2 regions of the Nonomuraea sp. NPDC049028 genome follow, and region 2 is predicted to be linked to the other one. Evidence: riboswitches for the same ligand, from Rfam matches in the RefSeq annotation. Region 2 holds a riboswitch; the other holds the start of a gene.
The links. Region 2 has a riboswitch for cyclic di-AMP ahead of ACGFJ2_RS24375 (CHAP domain-containing protein). Riboswitches for the same ligand answer to the same signal wherever they lie in the genome.
Positions count from the first base shown of each region.

Region 1: it holds a riboswitch for cyclic di-AMP, as region 2 does, so the genes downstream of both, ACGFJ2_RS12830 (hypothetical protein) here and ACGFJ2_RS24375 (CHAP domain-containing protein) in region 2, are expected to answer to the same signal.

Region 1 is NZ_JBICTR010000003.1:418,771-425,642, reverse strand. It holds gene ACGFJ2_RS12860 (MarR family winged helix-turn-helix transcriptional regulator) at 31-459, shown strand; gene ACGFJ2_RS12855 (CDGSH iron-sulfur domain-containing protein) at 554-1,210, shown strand; gene ACGFJ2_RS12850 (aldo/keto reductase) at 1,253-2,110, shown strand; gene ACGFJ2_RS12845 (PadR family transcriptional regulator) at 2,128-2,664, opposite strand; gene ACGFJ2_RS12840 (MDR family MFS transporter) at 2,721-4,169, shown strand; gene ACGFJ2_RS12835 (DUF5302 domain-containing protein) at 4,217-4,417, shown strand; cyclic di-AMP (ydaO/yuaA leader) riboswitch at 4,583-4,717, shown strand; gene ACGFJ2_RS12830 (hypothetical protein) at 4,898-5,641, shown strand; gene ACGFJ2_RS12825 (alpha/beta hydrolase) at 5,767-6,612, shown strand; gene ACGFJ2_RS12820 (hypothetical protein) at 6,728-6,872, opposite strand, start outside.
Region 2 is NZ_JBICTR010000006.1:213,577-220,448, reverse strand. It holds gene ACGFJ2_RS24390 (hypothetical protein) at 1-323, shown strand, start outside; gene ACGFJ2_RS24385 (RNA polymerase sigma factor) at 378-1,673, opposite strand; gene ACGFJ2_RS24380 (YciI family protein) at 1,760-2,107, opposite strand; cyclic di-AMP (ydaO/yuaA leader) riboswitch at 2,414-2,555, shown strand; gene ACGFJ2_RS24375 (CHAP domain-containing protein) at 2,742-3,239, shown strand; gene ACGFJ2_RS24370 (LysE family translocator) at 3,321-3,950, shown strand; gene ACGFJ2_RS24365 (metallophosphoesterase) at 4,144-5,022, opposite strand; gene ACGFJ2_RS24360 (methyltransferase domain-containing protein) at 5,094-5,732, opposite strand; gene ACGFJ2_RS24355 (nuclear transport factor 2 family protein) at 6,130-6,570, opposite strand; gene ACGFJ2_RS24350 (DUF3237 domain-containing protein) at 6,628-6,872, opposite strand, start outside.

The DNA.
Region 1 (6,872 bases), on a different contig from region 2:
ACGATTAGATGGCACGCTAAACTCGGCGGCATGATGCCACCCTTCCGGCCACCGATCGGCCTGCTGCTCACCAACACCGCCAGGACCGTGAGCCGGGCCTTCGACGACGCGCTCGCCTCCGTCGGCGGGTCGGCCCCGGTCTGGCAGATCCTCATCTCGATCAAGTCCCGGCAACTGGGCAACCAGCGCGAGCTCGCCGAGGCGGTGGGCATCCAGGGGGCGACGCTGACCCATCACCTCAACGCGATGGAGAGCGGCGGCCTGCTGACCCGCCGCCGGGACCCCGCCAACCGGCGCGTCCACGTGGTCGAGCTGACCGAGGAGGGGGAGCGGTTGTTCCACCGGCTGCGTGAGGTGGCGATGGCCTTCGACACCCGCCTGCGCGTGGGCCTCAGCGAGGAGCAGACCGCCTCGTTCGAGGAGATTCTCGCCCAGCTGGCGCAGAACATCCGCGACTAGACAGGCGGCCAGACCGGCCTCAGCCTGCGGGTTTCGGCCGATGCCTGCCGGGAAGCATGGTCCACGGCCCCCCGCCCGCGGGAGGTGGAGACGTATGCGCATCGAGGTGACGCCTGACGGTCCCTACGTGGTGACCGGATCGGTCCCCATGGCCAGGCAGGTCATCGGCGGCGACGCGATGGGCCAGTCGACGAAGTGGATCCAGGGCGAGGAATATCCGGTCGCGGAGTCGTACGAGCTCTGCCGCTGCGGCCGTTCGCAGAACAAGCCCTACTGCGACGGCAGCCACGAGCGGGTCCGGTTCGACGGCACGGAGACCGCCTCGCAGCGGTCATACCTGGGGCAGGCGGAGGAGCAGACCGGGCCCGAGCTGGCGCTCACCGACGCGCCCGCGTTCTGTGCTTTCGCCCGCTTCTGCGATGCGGACGGGCAGGTATGGAAGCTCCTCAAGATCCCCGGACAGGGCGAGACCGCCGCGCGACAGGCCGCGCACTGCCCGTCGGGCCGGCTCACCGCCTGGGCGTCTCGCGCGCCGATCGAGCCCGAGTTGCCGCCGTCCATCGGCATCGTCGAGGACGAGGTGGCGGGCGTGGGCGGGCCGATCTGGGTACGCGGCGGCATTCCGGTCACCTCGGCCGACGGCCAGGACTACGAGGTACGCAACCGGGTCACGCTCTGCAGGTGCGGAAGCTCGAGGAACAAGCCGTTCTGCGATGGCTCGCACGTGACCATCCGCTTTGCCGGCGCCTGACCCCGGTTCGACCTGACTCCGCGGCATGAGGAGGATGGGTTCATGAACACACGATCTATTGGCCAGGCCCATGTCGGCGCCATCGGGCTCGGCGCCATGCCCATGTCCGTAGCGGGGCACATGCCCGACGAAGCCCAGTCGATCAAGACCATCCACGCGGCGCTCGACGCGGGAGTCACCCTCATCGACACCGCCGACGCCTACACACCGTCGGCCGACCAGGTGGGTCACAACGAGCGGATCGTGGCCAAGGCCCTGGCGAGCTGGAGCGGCGACACCGGCGACGTGCTCGTGGCCACCAAGGGCGGCCACACTCGCATAGAGGGTGGCGGGTGGCAGGTCAATGGCCGGCCGGACTACCTGGCCGAGGCGTGCGAGCGCTCCTTGAAGGCGCTGGGGGTGGAGGCGATCGGGCTCTATCAGCATCACCGGCCCGACCCCGCCGTGCCGTACGAGGAGACGCTCGGCGGCCTGCGCGACCTGCTCGACGCGGGGAAGATCCGGATGGCGGGCATCTCCAACGCCAATCCGGAGCAGATCAGGCTCGCCCACGAGATCCTGGGCGGGCGGCTGGCCAGTGTGCAGAACGAGTACTCGCCGAAGTTCCGGACCAGCGAGCCGGAGATCGACGTGTGCGCGGAGCTCGGGGTGGCGTTCCTGCCGTGGTCGCCGCTGGGCGGCATCAGCTCGGCGTCCGAGCTCGGCGGCAAGCACACGGCGTTCGGCACGGTGGCGGCGGCGCGGGGCGTGTCGCCGCAGCAGGTCTGCCTGGCCTGGGAGCTGGCGCGCAGCCCGGTGGTGATCCCCATCCCGGGGGCCAGCAGGCCGGAGAGCATCATCGACTCGGCCGCCGCGGCCGACCTCGTCCTCACCGCCGAGGAGCTGTCCCTGCTTTCTTAGCTGGACGCTTCTTAGCTCTATAGCAAGTGGGCTGGGGCCGGCTGGTCGGCCGGCTCCAGCCCGCGCAGCTCGGCCAGGGTCTCATCGGCCCAGGCGAGCGCCGAACGGCCCTGTGTGAGGCCGAGGTTGAGCGCGTACCGGCCGAGCCTCGACCCGTCCTCGGGTTTGCACTCCAGGACGGCCAGCCGCTGCTGGAACCCCGCCCTGATGCGCTCGACCACCGCGATGGCCGACTCCCTGTCGAGCAGCGGAAGCAGGAACGCCTGGAGGGCCACCTCGCTGCGTATCGCACCGACCGGTTCGTGCTCGACCAGCCAGGAGCGCACCTGCTCCGCGCCCTCGGGCGTGATCGCGTACATCTTCCGTCCGCGCGCCCCCTCCGACTCGACCGCCACCAGCCCGTCGGCGGCCATCTTCACCAGCTCCGGGTAGATCTGCGTATGCCCGGCCTGCCAGACGTGATTGAGCGACCGCTCGAAGGATTTCGCCAGGTCGTAGCCGCTGGCCGGCCCCTTGGCGTCGAGGAGCCCGAGCAGCGCGATCCGTAGGGACATGTCGGCAAGCATAGCAAAGTGTTGACATGTCAATCCTTACATGTCACTCTCCACACGTGAATACTGACACGAAGCGCAGAGGCGATGGCCTCCTGCTGGTCGCCGTGCTCGGCGGCATGTTCTTAGGAATGCTCGACCAGACGATCGTCGGTACGGCCCTGCCGCGGATCATCACGGAACTGGGCGGCGTCGATCTCTACACCTGGGTCGTCACGGCCTACCTGCTGACCTCGACCGTGACCGTGCCCCTCTATGGAAGGCTGTCGGACCAGCACGGCAGGAAGCCGCTGCTGCTGATCGGCATGTCCGTGTTCCTCCTGGGGTCGGCGCTATGCGGGGTGGCGCAGGACATGACGCAGCTCATCCTGTTCCGCGCGTTGCAGGGCTTGGGCGCGGGCGCGCTGCTGCCGCTGTCGATCGCCCTGGTGCTCGAACTGTTCCCGCCGGAGAAGGGCGGAGCCCGGGTGCAGGGCGCGATGGGCGGAGTGATGGCGCTCAGCTACCTCGCCGGGCCGTTCCTGGGCGGGCTCTTCACCGACCACGCGAGCTGGCGCTGGGCCTTTTATGTGAACGTGCCGATCGGCCTGGTGCTGATCGCGATCATCGTGCTGCGCCTGCCGCGCCGGCCGGGACATGGCGGCGGACGGCCCGACTACCTGGGCATCGGGGTCTTCACAGTTGGCATCAGCTCGCTGCTCATCGGCCTGACCGAGAAGGGGCTCGACGGCCACACCTGGACCAGCGTGCCGGTGATCGGGCCGATCGTGCTGGCTCTGGTGTCGCTCGTGGTGTTCGTGGTGGTGGAGATGCGGGCCGAGGCGCCCATCATGCCCATGCACCTGTTCCGGAACCGTACGTACACGCTGGTCAACGTGACCTCCTTCTTCACCGCCTTCTGCATGTTCGCCGGCGTGGTGTTCCTGCCGCGCTACTTCCAGGAGGCGCTCGGCGCCAGCGCCACCGAGTCGGGGCTGCGGATCTACCCGCTGACCCTGGCCATGGTGGTGGGCAGCATGGTCGTGGGCGCGCTGATCAGCCGGACGCGCGTCTACAAGCCGTGGCTGGTGGCGGCGCCGTTCCTGCTGGTCGTGGGCACGCTGTTGTGCGCCGGTCTGACGCTGGACACGCCGCCCTGGGTGCTCGTCGGGTGGATGGCGCTGATCGGCCTCGGCATGGGCCCGATGCTCTCCGGCCTGACCGTGGCCGTGTCGAACTCGGTGCCGCCCCAGTACATGGGTACGGCCTCGGCCAACCTGACGTTCTTCCGCCAGATCGGCGGCTCGGTCGCCCTGGCCCTGGCCGGCACCGCCTACACCTCCGTCATCGCCACCGAGGCGCCGCTGCACGGACTGGCCGCCGCGCACGCCTCGGCCGCGGCCCTGGTCATTCCCTCGCTGGGGGTCGCGGGCGCCCTCGTGGCGCTGGTCGCCCTGATCGCCATGCCCGGTGTGCGGATCGACCGGGAAACCCCACAGCCCAAGGTCGAGGCCAGTTTCGCGTCCTGAGCGCCGTCATGCGAAGCTGTCCTTGTCCCCAACACCAGGAGGTCCTCATGGCGGAAACACCGGAGCCGGAAGTCGACGAAACTCCCGAGGACGAGATGAAGCGCAAGTTCCGCGAGGCGCTGGAGCGCAAGCGTAACCAGCATGCTGACTCGAGCGCGGGTGGCAGGGGCAACGACCCTTCCAAGATTCACGGCGCTCACGGGCCCGCCGCCAGCAAGCGTTCTTTCAGGCGGAAGAGCGGCGGTTGACCTGAGCTTTTCTGGGGGTACGGCATGCCGTACCCCCCTTTTTTCTTGACCCTCTAGGTAGATCTTCGCCCGTTTCATGGGCTTATGTTTGCCTTTGTCCGGTTCGGTACCTATAGTTCATGGAGTTACCAGCCGGTGACTTTGGGGCTTCAACAGGGGAGTACCAACCGGCAGGCGCCGAATCCCGCTCGCGGGAACCGGGGAACCAACGTTCCTTAGGGGTGAATCCGACCTCGGTCGGTAGGGCATCTCCACGTCCGAACCCGTCAGCTAACCCGGTAGGCGAGATGGAGAGGACACCTACCGCATGCGTAACCCCCGCGTCGTGCCGCCAGCCCGCGTGTTGTCGTCCGCAGACTGACCGGCGCCTTCCCCCCGCTCTTCCACGCTCCGCGTAGCGACCGTTTGGCGTCTTGCCCGGCTACGCCCACCTTTCACGAGCGCGATCCCCTTTTCCCGTATAAAGGACTTCACTGCTTCATGTCTGTTCGCTCTGCTATGCTCACCGCCGCCCTCGTAGGCGCGATCTCCATCAGCGCAGGCACCGCCGCACACGCCGACACCGGCAACGACAAGAAGGTCCTGCTCAAGGGCAAGACCACCGCGTCCTACTTCTGGGACGACTCCTCCGGCCGCGCCGGGGACACCGGGCTGCCGGCCAGCGGCAAGCCCATGCAGAAGGGGCTCGCCGCCAGCCCGAGCTGGCCGCTCATGACCGAGGGTTACGTCGTCTACAAGGGCAAGAAGATGCCCTTCTTCGTCGGCGACCGCGGTCCGGGCGTGCCGTCCTCCAGCGGCGTCATGCTCGACCTCGACGCCAAGACTTTCGCCGCCCTGACCGGTGGCCGCTTCAACTCCAGCACGCTGGGCGTGGACGGCAACGGTGGCGCGGGCCACATCAAGATCGACTACGTCATCACCAAGTGGGGTAGCGGTCCGGGCAAGAAGAACTACCCGCAGCCCTTCTCGACCGGTGCGTACGCCGTCGTGGACCGCAACCCCGCCAAGCCCCCGAAGATCGTGGCCGAGGGCGACAAGCCCGCCGCGGTCAAGCCCGCTCCCGCCAAGGCCGTGCCGGTGGCCGCCAAGAAGGCCGACAAGGCTGAGGAGAAGATCGTCGAGTCGAACGCCATCGGTGGCGCCGCCGCGGCGGTCGCGCTGGCGATGTTCGGCGGTGGCGTGACGGTCGGCCGCGACCGGATCCGCAAGCTCGTCCGGCGCTGACAACCGTCAGGTCCGAAGACGGTCTTGCTGACGGCCGTCAGGTCCGGAGCCGACGGCCTTGATGGTCGTCGGTTTCGGAGCCGGCGGTCTTTGCGTCGCGGGAAACAGAATGTCATTCTGACCTCGTGACCACGCTTGCAGCCGCGAACGGCATCGAGATCGCGTACGAGACCTTCGGCTCACCCGGCGGACGTCCCCTGCTCCTCATCATGGGGCTCGGCGCCCAGCTCATCCACTGGGACGACGAGCTCTGCGAGCTCCTGGCGGAGCAGGGCCATCACGTTGTCAGATTCGACAACCGTGACTCCGGACTCTCCACACACCTGCACGACGAGGGCGTTCCCACACTGGGGACGTCCTCTTCGTATCTGCTGGACGACATGGCCGACGACGCGGCCGGGCTGATGGACGTCCTCGGCTGGCCCGCCGCCCACGTCGTGGGCGCCTCGATGGGCGGCATGATCGCCCAGACGCTCGCCATCCGGCACCCCGAACGGGTCCTGACCCTTACCTCGATCATGTCGACGCCCGGCCCGGACGTGGCCCCGCCCACGCCGGAGGCCAGCGCGGTGCTGCTCGCCGCGCCCCCGACCGATCGGGACGCCGTGCTCGCCCAGTCCTTGAGGACGTGGGCGGTGATCGGCTCGCCCGGCTTCGACATGGACCGGGAACGCATCCTCCGGCTGTCCGGCCAGGCGTACGACCGGTGCTTCGACCCGCCGGGCACGACCCGGCAGCTGGCCGCGATCATGGCCTCCGGCGACCGCACGGAGCAGCTCGGCACGCTGGGGATCCCCGCCCTGGTCATTCACGGCGAGGCCGACCGGCTCGTCCCGGTTGCCGCCGGCCACGCCACGGCGGCGGCGATTCCAGGCGCCACGCTGCTGACGTTCCCCGGCATGGGCCACGACCTGCCCCGGCCGCTCTGGCCGGACATCGTCGGCGCCATCACCAAGCTCACCACGAGCTGACGCACCAGGAATCAGGCCGGTCAGGGATCAGGCTGTTCAGGGACCAGGCTGTTCAGGGATCGGTGGAGGTCGGTGGCTCGTGTCCGCCGCGCCCGGACGCGAGCCACCGGATCTCTCAGACCTCCAGCTTCTCCTCGATCCCGCGGAGCTGGTGCCGGGCCAGGGCCAGGTTGGCCCGCGCCCGGTCCAGGGCGAGATAGAGGAAGAGCCCCTTGCCGCCGCGGCCGGTGATCGGCCGGATGATGTGGTACTGGCCGCCG
Region 2 (6,872 bases):
TGGGCCGCTCCAGGGTCTTCCTCGAACTGCTCGGCGAGCGGCTGCCGCCGCCCGCCGAGGGATCCGCCGCCGAGCGTGAGGCGTATGACACCTATGTCCGGCTCCGTGACCTGTCGGACCTCGAGAGCCCCGGCGCGGCCCAGGCCGTGCGGAAGGCCCACGACGAGTGGCACGCGGCGTGCGCCGAACTCGCCGCGCAGGGCGGCGCCGCAGGCGAGTACGCCGCCCTCCGGCTCGGGCGCCCGATCGAGTACGACGAGCTGCGCCGCCTGCTGGGCACGGTCGGCGAGGTCGTGCCCGCGGACACGAACACCGATAAGTGAAGGCGGCATCAGCCGCGGTCAGGGATGACCGCGCCGTCGTTGTCGCGGGCCTCGTCATCGCCCAACCGGCCGAGGTAGTACGCCGAGACGTAGGACAAGCGAGGTCCTGCCCGGATCATGATCAGTTAGACGCTCGGCGAGGAAGGCCCGCTCAACCTCGTTGTCGGTCAACTCCAGCGCCTGCCGGTACGCGGTCGCCGCCTCGTCCGTACGGCCGAGCCGCCGAAGCAGGTCCGCCTTGATCGCCGGCAGGTACTGGTAGCGGGAGAGCCGGCCATCCTGCTCCAGCGTCTCCACCAGCGTCAGTGCGAGCGCCGGTCCATGGGCCATCGACACCGGCACGGTCCGGTTCAGCGCGACCACCGGTGAGGGCCAGAGGGCCAGCAGTCTGTCGTAGAGTGCCACGATCTGTGCCCAGTCCGTCTGCTCGTACGACGGCGCCTCGGCGTACAGGGAGGCGATCGCCGCCTGCAGCAGGTAGCGCCCGGCGCGGCCACCGCGCAGGCCGGCCACGATCAGCTCGTGCGCCTCGGCCAGCGCGCCGCGGTCCCACCGCGAGCGGTCCTGCTCCTCGAGCCGCAGCAGCCGGCCGTCGGCGCCGGTCCGGGTCGCGCGCCGGGCGTCGGTGACCACGAGCAGTGCCAGCAGCCCTCGTACCTCTGGCTCATCGGGCATGAGCTCTCGCAGCGCGCGGGCCAGGTGCAGCGCGCGGTCGGCCAGGTCGGCGCGCACGAGCGCGGGGCCCGAGGGGGCCGTGTGCCCGGCGGTGAACAGCAGGTGGAGCACGCCGAGTACGGCTGCCAGCCGGTCCGGCAGCTCCGCCGGGCGCGGCACCCGGTAGGGGATGCGGGCGACGGAGATCTTCTTCTTCGCCCGGGTGATGCGGGCGGCCATCGTCTGTTCCGACACCAGCAGTGCCCGGGCGATGTCCGGGGTCGGCAGCCCGCACACCAGCCGCAGCGTGAGCGCGAGCTGCGCCTCCTGCGCGAGCGCGGGATGACAGCAGGTGAAGATGAGCCGCAGCCGTTCGTCGGGTACGGCATCCTCCAGTTCCACCGCGTCCGCCTCATCACGGTCCGCCGGCCTGCGCGGAGCGAGCTCGTCGGACTCCACCAGCAGTGGCAGCTTCGACCGGAAGGTCCGCTCGCGGCGGATCGCGTCCATCGCCCGGCGCTTGGCCGCGGTGGTGAGCCACGCCGCGGGGTTGGCGGGGATACCGTCGCGTTCCCAGGCCGACAGCGCCGCGGCGTACGCCTCCTGTACGCACTCCTCGGCCAGGTCCAGGTCCTGCGCGACGCGCACGGTCGCGGCGAGCACGAAAGCCCACTCGCGCCGATGCGCGTCAGCCACCGCCTGACCCGCGTCCGCCCGTCCCGCCTCCCTTTGGCCCGCCTCCGTTTGGCTCGCGTCGGTTTGGCCCGCGTCCGCCGCGGCCGTCATCGGGCGGTGGGCGCGATGCCGCCCGCGACGGGGCGCACCTCGACGCCGCCACGGCCCCACTGGACGGCGGGGTTGCGACGCGCCAGGTCCAGGGCGGCGTCCAGGTCGGGGGCCTCGATGACGCAGACGCCGGCGATGACTTCCTTGGCGTCGATGAAGGGCCCGTCGGTGACCACGTCGCCGCGCAACGAGGTGGCGGTGTCGGCGGACCGCAGCGCGTAGGCCGCGATCATGGCGCCGGAGTCGACGAGGTCGTCGGCGTGCCGCTGGCTCGCCGCCTGCTGCTCGGGGGTGTAGTCGCCGGCTCCGGCGTTGTCGAAGATGAGGATCGCGTACTGGGGCATGAGGGTCTCCTTGGCCGTCTGTCCGGTCGGTACGCCTCTACGTCGGACGGGCGAGGCGAATTCGACAGACCGTACGCGAACCTTTTCCAGACGCGCCCTGGCGCGACTTCAACAAGACACCCCCGCTACTTGACGGATCGACGAGCCGGCCGGGCTGGGCATGGCGATTTCATGGCGATGGAATTACCCAGGTCAGGGGTGCGTTGTACCCCTCTGTGCGCCTGGCCTAGACAGTGAGTATCCCTCTGGCCGCACCACCAAAGTCCGAGTACGGACGTTATACCCATCGCATGCATCACAGGCAATCACCTGTGACCGCTGAACCCGCCTGTGCGCGGGACCGGGGACCCATGTCTCGATCGGGGCTAATCGGCACGTCAACGTGTCGTAGGGCAGCTTCCACGCCCGAGCCCGTCAGCTAACCCGGTAAGCGGAATGGAAGCAAGGAGTAATCACCATTATCCGCACCCCCAAGATCAGCTATGCCAAGATCGCGCTCTGCGCGACCCTCACCGCCGCCGCCCTCGGCGCCCACACCGCGGCGAACGCCGCCACCACCCCCACAGGGCACACCCCCATCGCGGCTCAGGCCGCCCCCGCCTCCGCGCAGGGCGGCAGGAACGGCGAGGCCCAGGTGAACGTCACCGCCCAGCAGGTCCTGAACCTGGCCAAGGCCCAGGTCGGCACGTCCGAGGACGCCAACGGCGGCGGCACCAAGTTCCAGAAGTGGTATATGAACTCGGCCCGCGCCGCCGAGACCGTCCAGCGTGACGGCGGCAGCAGGCAGGACTACCTGAACGCCGCCTGGTGCTCGATGTTCGTCTCCTGGGTCGGCGAGGAGACCGGCGCCCGCTCCCAGGTCGGCTGGGACGCCTACACCGTCGCCCACGCCAAGTGGTTCGCCGCCAACCACCGCTGGGGCACCGTGGCCAAGCCCGGCGCCGTGGTCTTCTACTCCTGGAGCGGCAGCAAGGACCTGAGCTCCATCAGCCACGTCGGCTTCGTGGTCAAGGACAACGGCGACGGCACGATCTCCACGATCGAGGGCAACACCGGCAACGGCAAGGTCGAGCAGCGTGTCCGTCCCACCTCCCAGGTCGTCGGCTACGGCTACCCGCACTACGCCGCCTGACAGCTGGCCTGGCGCCTCTGGCACCCCCCGAGCGGCGTCCCCGAAGCGGTGCGCCGACACCAGAGGTGGAAAGATCATCGCATGCCGATCGATCCGCACCTGCTCGCCGTTTTCACGGCGACCACCATCGTCGCTCTGATCACCCCCGGACCCGACATGCTGTTCGTGCTGGGATGCGGTCTGCGGGGTGGGCCCCGCGCCGGGCTGCTGGCCACGGCCGGCGTGATCACGGGTGACGCGTTGTACATCGCCGCGGCCGCCGCCGGGCTCGCCGTGCTGCTGACGACGTTCCCGGTCGTCTTCACGGTGCTACGGTTCGCCGGCGCCGCGTACCTGATCTACCTCGGCGTCCAGATGATCCGCAACCGCAAGAACGGCCAGGCCGACGATCCGGCCAGCCGCGGAATGTCCGGTCGGCGGGCCTTCCTCAATGGCGTGGTCTCCTCCATGGCCAATCCGCAGACGTTCACGTTCATGGTCGCCTTCCTGCCCCAGTTCATCGATCCCGCGGCGGGGCCGGTCTGGCTGCAGTTCGCCATCCTCGGCGCCGTCCTGATCGTCCTGGAGTTCCTGGCCGACGCGACGGTCGGCGTGCTGGCCGGGCGGATCGGCGGCTGGCTGCGCGGCCGCCAGGCGGTGCGCCGCCGGATCGACGCCGCGACCGGGAGCGTGTTCATCGGTCTGGGCGTCACCCTCGCGGCCGAACGCTGACCGGCCGCGGCCCGGTCAGCGGAGGAACGCGGCTCGCCGCCTCGGTTTCCGACGGGCGACCCGTCTCGCCGGACGGGCTCGTCGGCGCGGTGTGGGGAGACGAGCCGCCGAATCGAGAAGTGCGGGTGCAGTGAGCGGCGGCTGCGCAAGCTCCCTGCGCGCCTGGTCGTCCATCTCCTGATCGCGCCGTGCTTCAGGAGTGGACTGCGATGAGTTCGGCGAGGTCCAACGCGTCCCCGCTGATACCGGCCAGCCAATCATCTTGTACGTACTCGAAGTCACCGGTTTCGGTGTCGAGCAGGCCGATGCTCCCAGCTGTCACCCGTTGTTCGGGGTTGATGGGCTCCGGCTCCCACTTGGTGGTCTTGGGCCGCACCAACTGGGCGAGCGCGTAGGAGGTCGTGCGGCCGTAGCGGCGGGGGCCGTTGGGGTGGTGGTAGTGGCCGCTGACGTGCAGGCGCGGCTGCAGGTGCTCGATGAGTGCGGTCAGCTTCGCCGAGCCCTGTACGTTCCCGCGCCGGTCGCGTGAGATCCCGTACGGGCCGTCATGAGTCACCAGGACGTCCACGTCACCCGGTCTGACCGCCATCAGCCGCGCGTACGCGCTCTCGTCCAGATCCATCTTCCCCGGAACCTCGATAAGCCCCAGGAACGCCACGCGCTGCCCGGCGACCTCAACCACGTTCCCGCAGGCGACATGGAGGTAGGCGCCGAGGGGATCCACCGGCACGACCTCGGCGCCCGCCGCGTCGTGCAAGGATGCCAGCCAGTCGTGATCCTCGTGGTTGCCGCTGACGAACAGCACACCGGGGACCCGCCCGAGAGCCGAGCGCACCCCCTCGGCGAAGGCCGGCGACGGATCGAGCAGCCGGAAGAAGTCCCCCTGAGCGGGATGATCCCGGCCGAACCGACGGCTGGCCTCGTCCCACCGATCGAACGACGGGTAGGCGCCCAGATCGCCGACCTGGATCACGGCGTCGAGCCGGATCTCCCGTCGCTTCCGCAGCGCCACGACCGCACCCAGCGCGTGCAGCACACAACCATGGACATCACCCAAGAAAGCGATCTTCATCGCCTGCCGACCTTTCGCGAAAGCCATCCGGACATGGCCCAGCACCGGTCGAACGGCGCAACGATGCGGTGTCAACCACCGGCCCTGAACCGGTGACTCACATCCCAGCGCTCCACCGCCATCTCGACGACCGAGCCAGGTCGAGCTTGACACCCTGGCCGGAAGAACGTCAACAACGGTGCGACGACCACCGCACCGGGAGCGGCCTGCTGGATCCAGGCGTACGGCACGGTGTGAATGCCACACGTGACGTGTACCCGGTCGTACGGTGCCCGGTCAGGGCAGCCGGCCGCGCCGTCACCGACGATCAGGTGCGGCTGCGCCCCGACCGCGGCCAAGGACTTGGCCGCCTGCTCACCGAGACCTTCATCAACCTCGATAGATGTCACGCTGCCGTCCTCGCCGACCAGATGTGACAGCAATGCGGCGGTCCAGCCCGTGCCGGTACCTCCTTCCAACACGCGGTGTCCAGGCCGGGGATTCAGCAGTCCGAGCAGGCCGACCACGGTACCGAGGGCTGAGCTGGAGCAGTTGTAGCGGCCTTCCGTGGCGCGAAGGGCGGTCGCGCCCTCGTCGAGTTGGGTCACGATGGCGGCCGGCCCGTAGACGGCCGCCCACCACGCGTCTGGATCGCCACCCCAATCGATGAGCACAGGCCCGTCATCGGCCAGAGCCAGCCCCACCGAGGGCACGAACAGGTGCCGCGGCACGGCTTTCAGCGCTTCCTCGAGGGTGCCGGGTGACCGGCTCTCGATTACCGCTTATCGCGTTGATCTTGCCGCTGATGCGGTTGTCGAGGTCCGGCGGCGTCACCTCCGCTTCCCGCTGCTGTGTCGGCCATCTCCTGTGCCGCCCCCGTCACCCTTGTTGTCCTCGTCCTTGGGCGGATCGAACTCCTCGTACGTGCGCTTGTCGCGCCCTCATGCTTGCCCACGCCCAACTCCTCACGCCCCGAACAAACAACCTCCGTAACTGTACGAATACCTAACGTGGCGAATATGTGGCGGTGCAGTCGGGAGTGCGGCACCCTGGCAAGGAGTGCCACCTGGTGACAAGGGCCGTGCGCGAGCGTCATCGGGTTGCGCAGGACCGCACCGGCCATTGGCGTCATGAATGACCCCCGGACCCGGCCGCTACGGCGGTCAGCGCTGCCTGCGCCTGAGGAAGATCGATGAAGGTGTCCTTGCGTTCGACGAGCCCGTTCTCGTCAAGCGTGACCACGTCGAGGCAGTCGAAGCGGATCGGCCGCCGGTTGCCGCCGGAGTCGGTGAGAACAGCGGTGAGAGCCCAGTCAAGAACCCAGTGCCGCTCACCAATGATGACCCGGTGGATGTCGAATCCCAGGTCAGGCCACTGGGCGAACAGCAAGGCGAAGCTGTCGCGGAGCGCGGATCGACCCTGAACCGGCTGCTCGCCGTTGTGCAGCCAGAACTGGGTTCCGGGCGAGTGCAGCGCGGCGATCGCGTCCACGTCGCGGGTGGCGAAAGTTGTGGCGTAGGTGTTGAAGAGTTCTCTGACGTTGTGCGCGGGCGATGCGGCGGTGGGCATGGCGCGCTGCCTCCTGTCACTAGGCTCACTGGGCTCACTCGGCGGGCTGATGGTTGGTCACTGGATGCGGTAGACGCGGTATTCGACGTGGTCGAGGGACAGCTCGTTGACGGCGATGGCAACGGTGGAGTTCAGCCACGAGTAGCGCTCCGCGCCGGTCTCGAACAGCGGCACGGATCGTGCGTGCATCTCGTTCCAGCCGATGGTCTCGCCGGCCAGTAGCCGGCCGATCGCCTCCTCCGACAGCGTGGCGCGGCCAGTGACGGTGACGAACACCAGCTCGTCGTCATGCGTGCGAATCG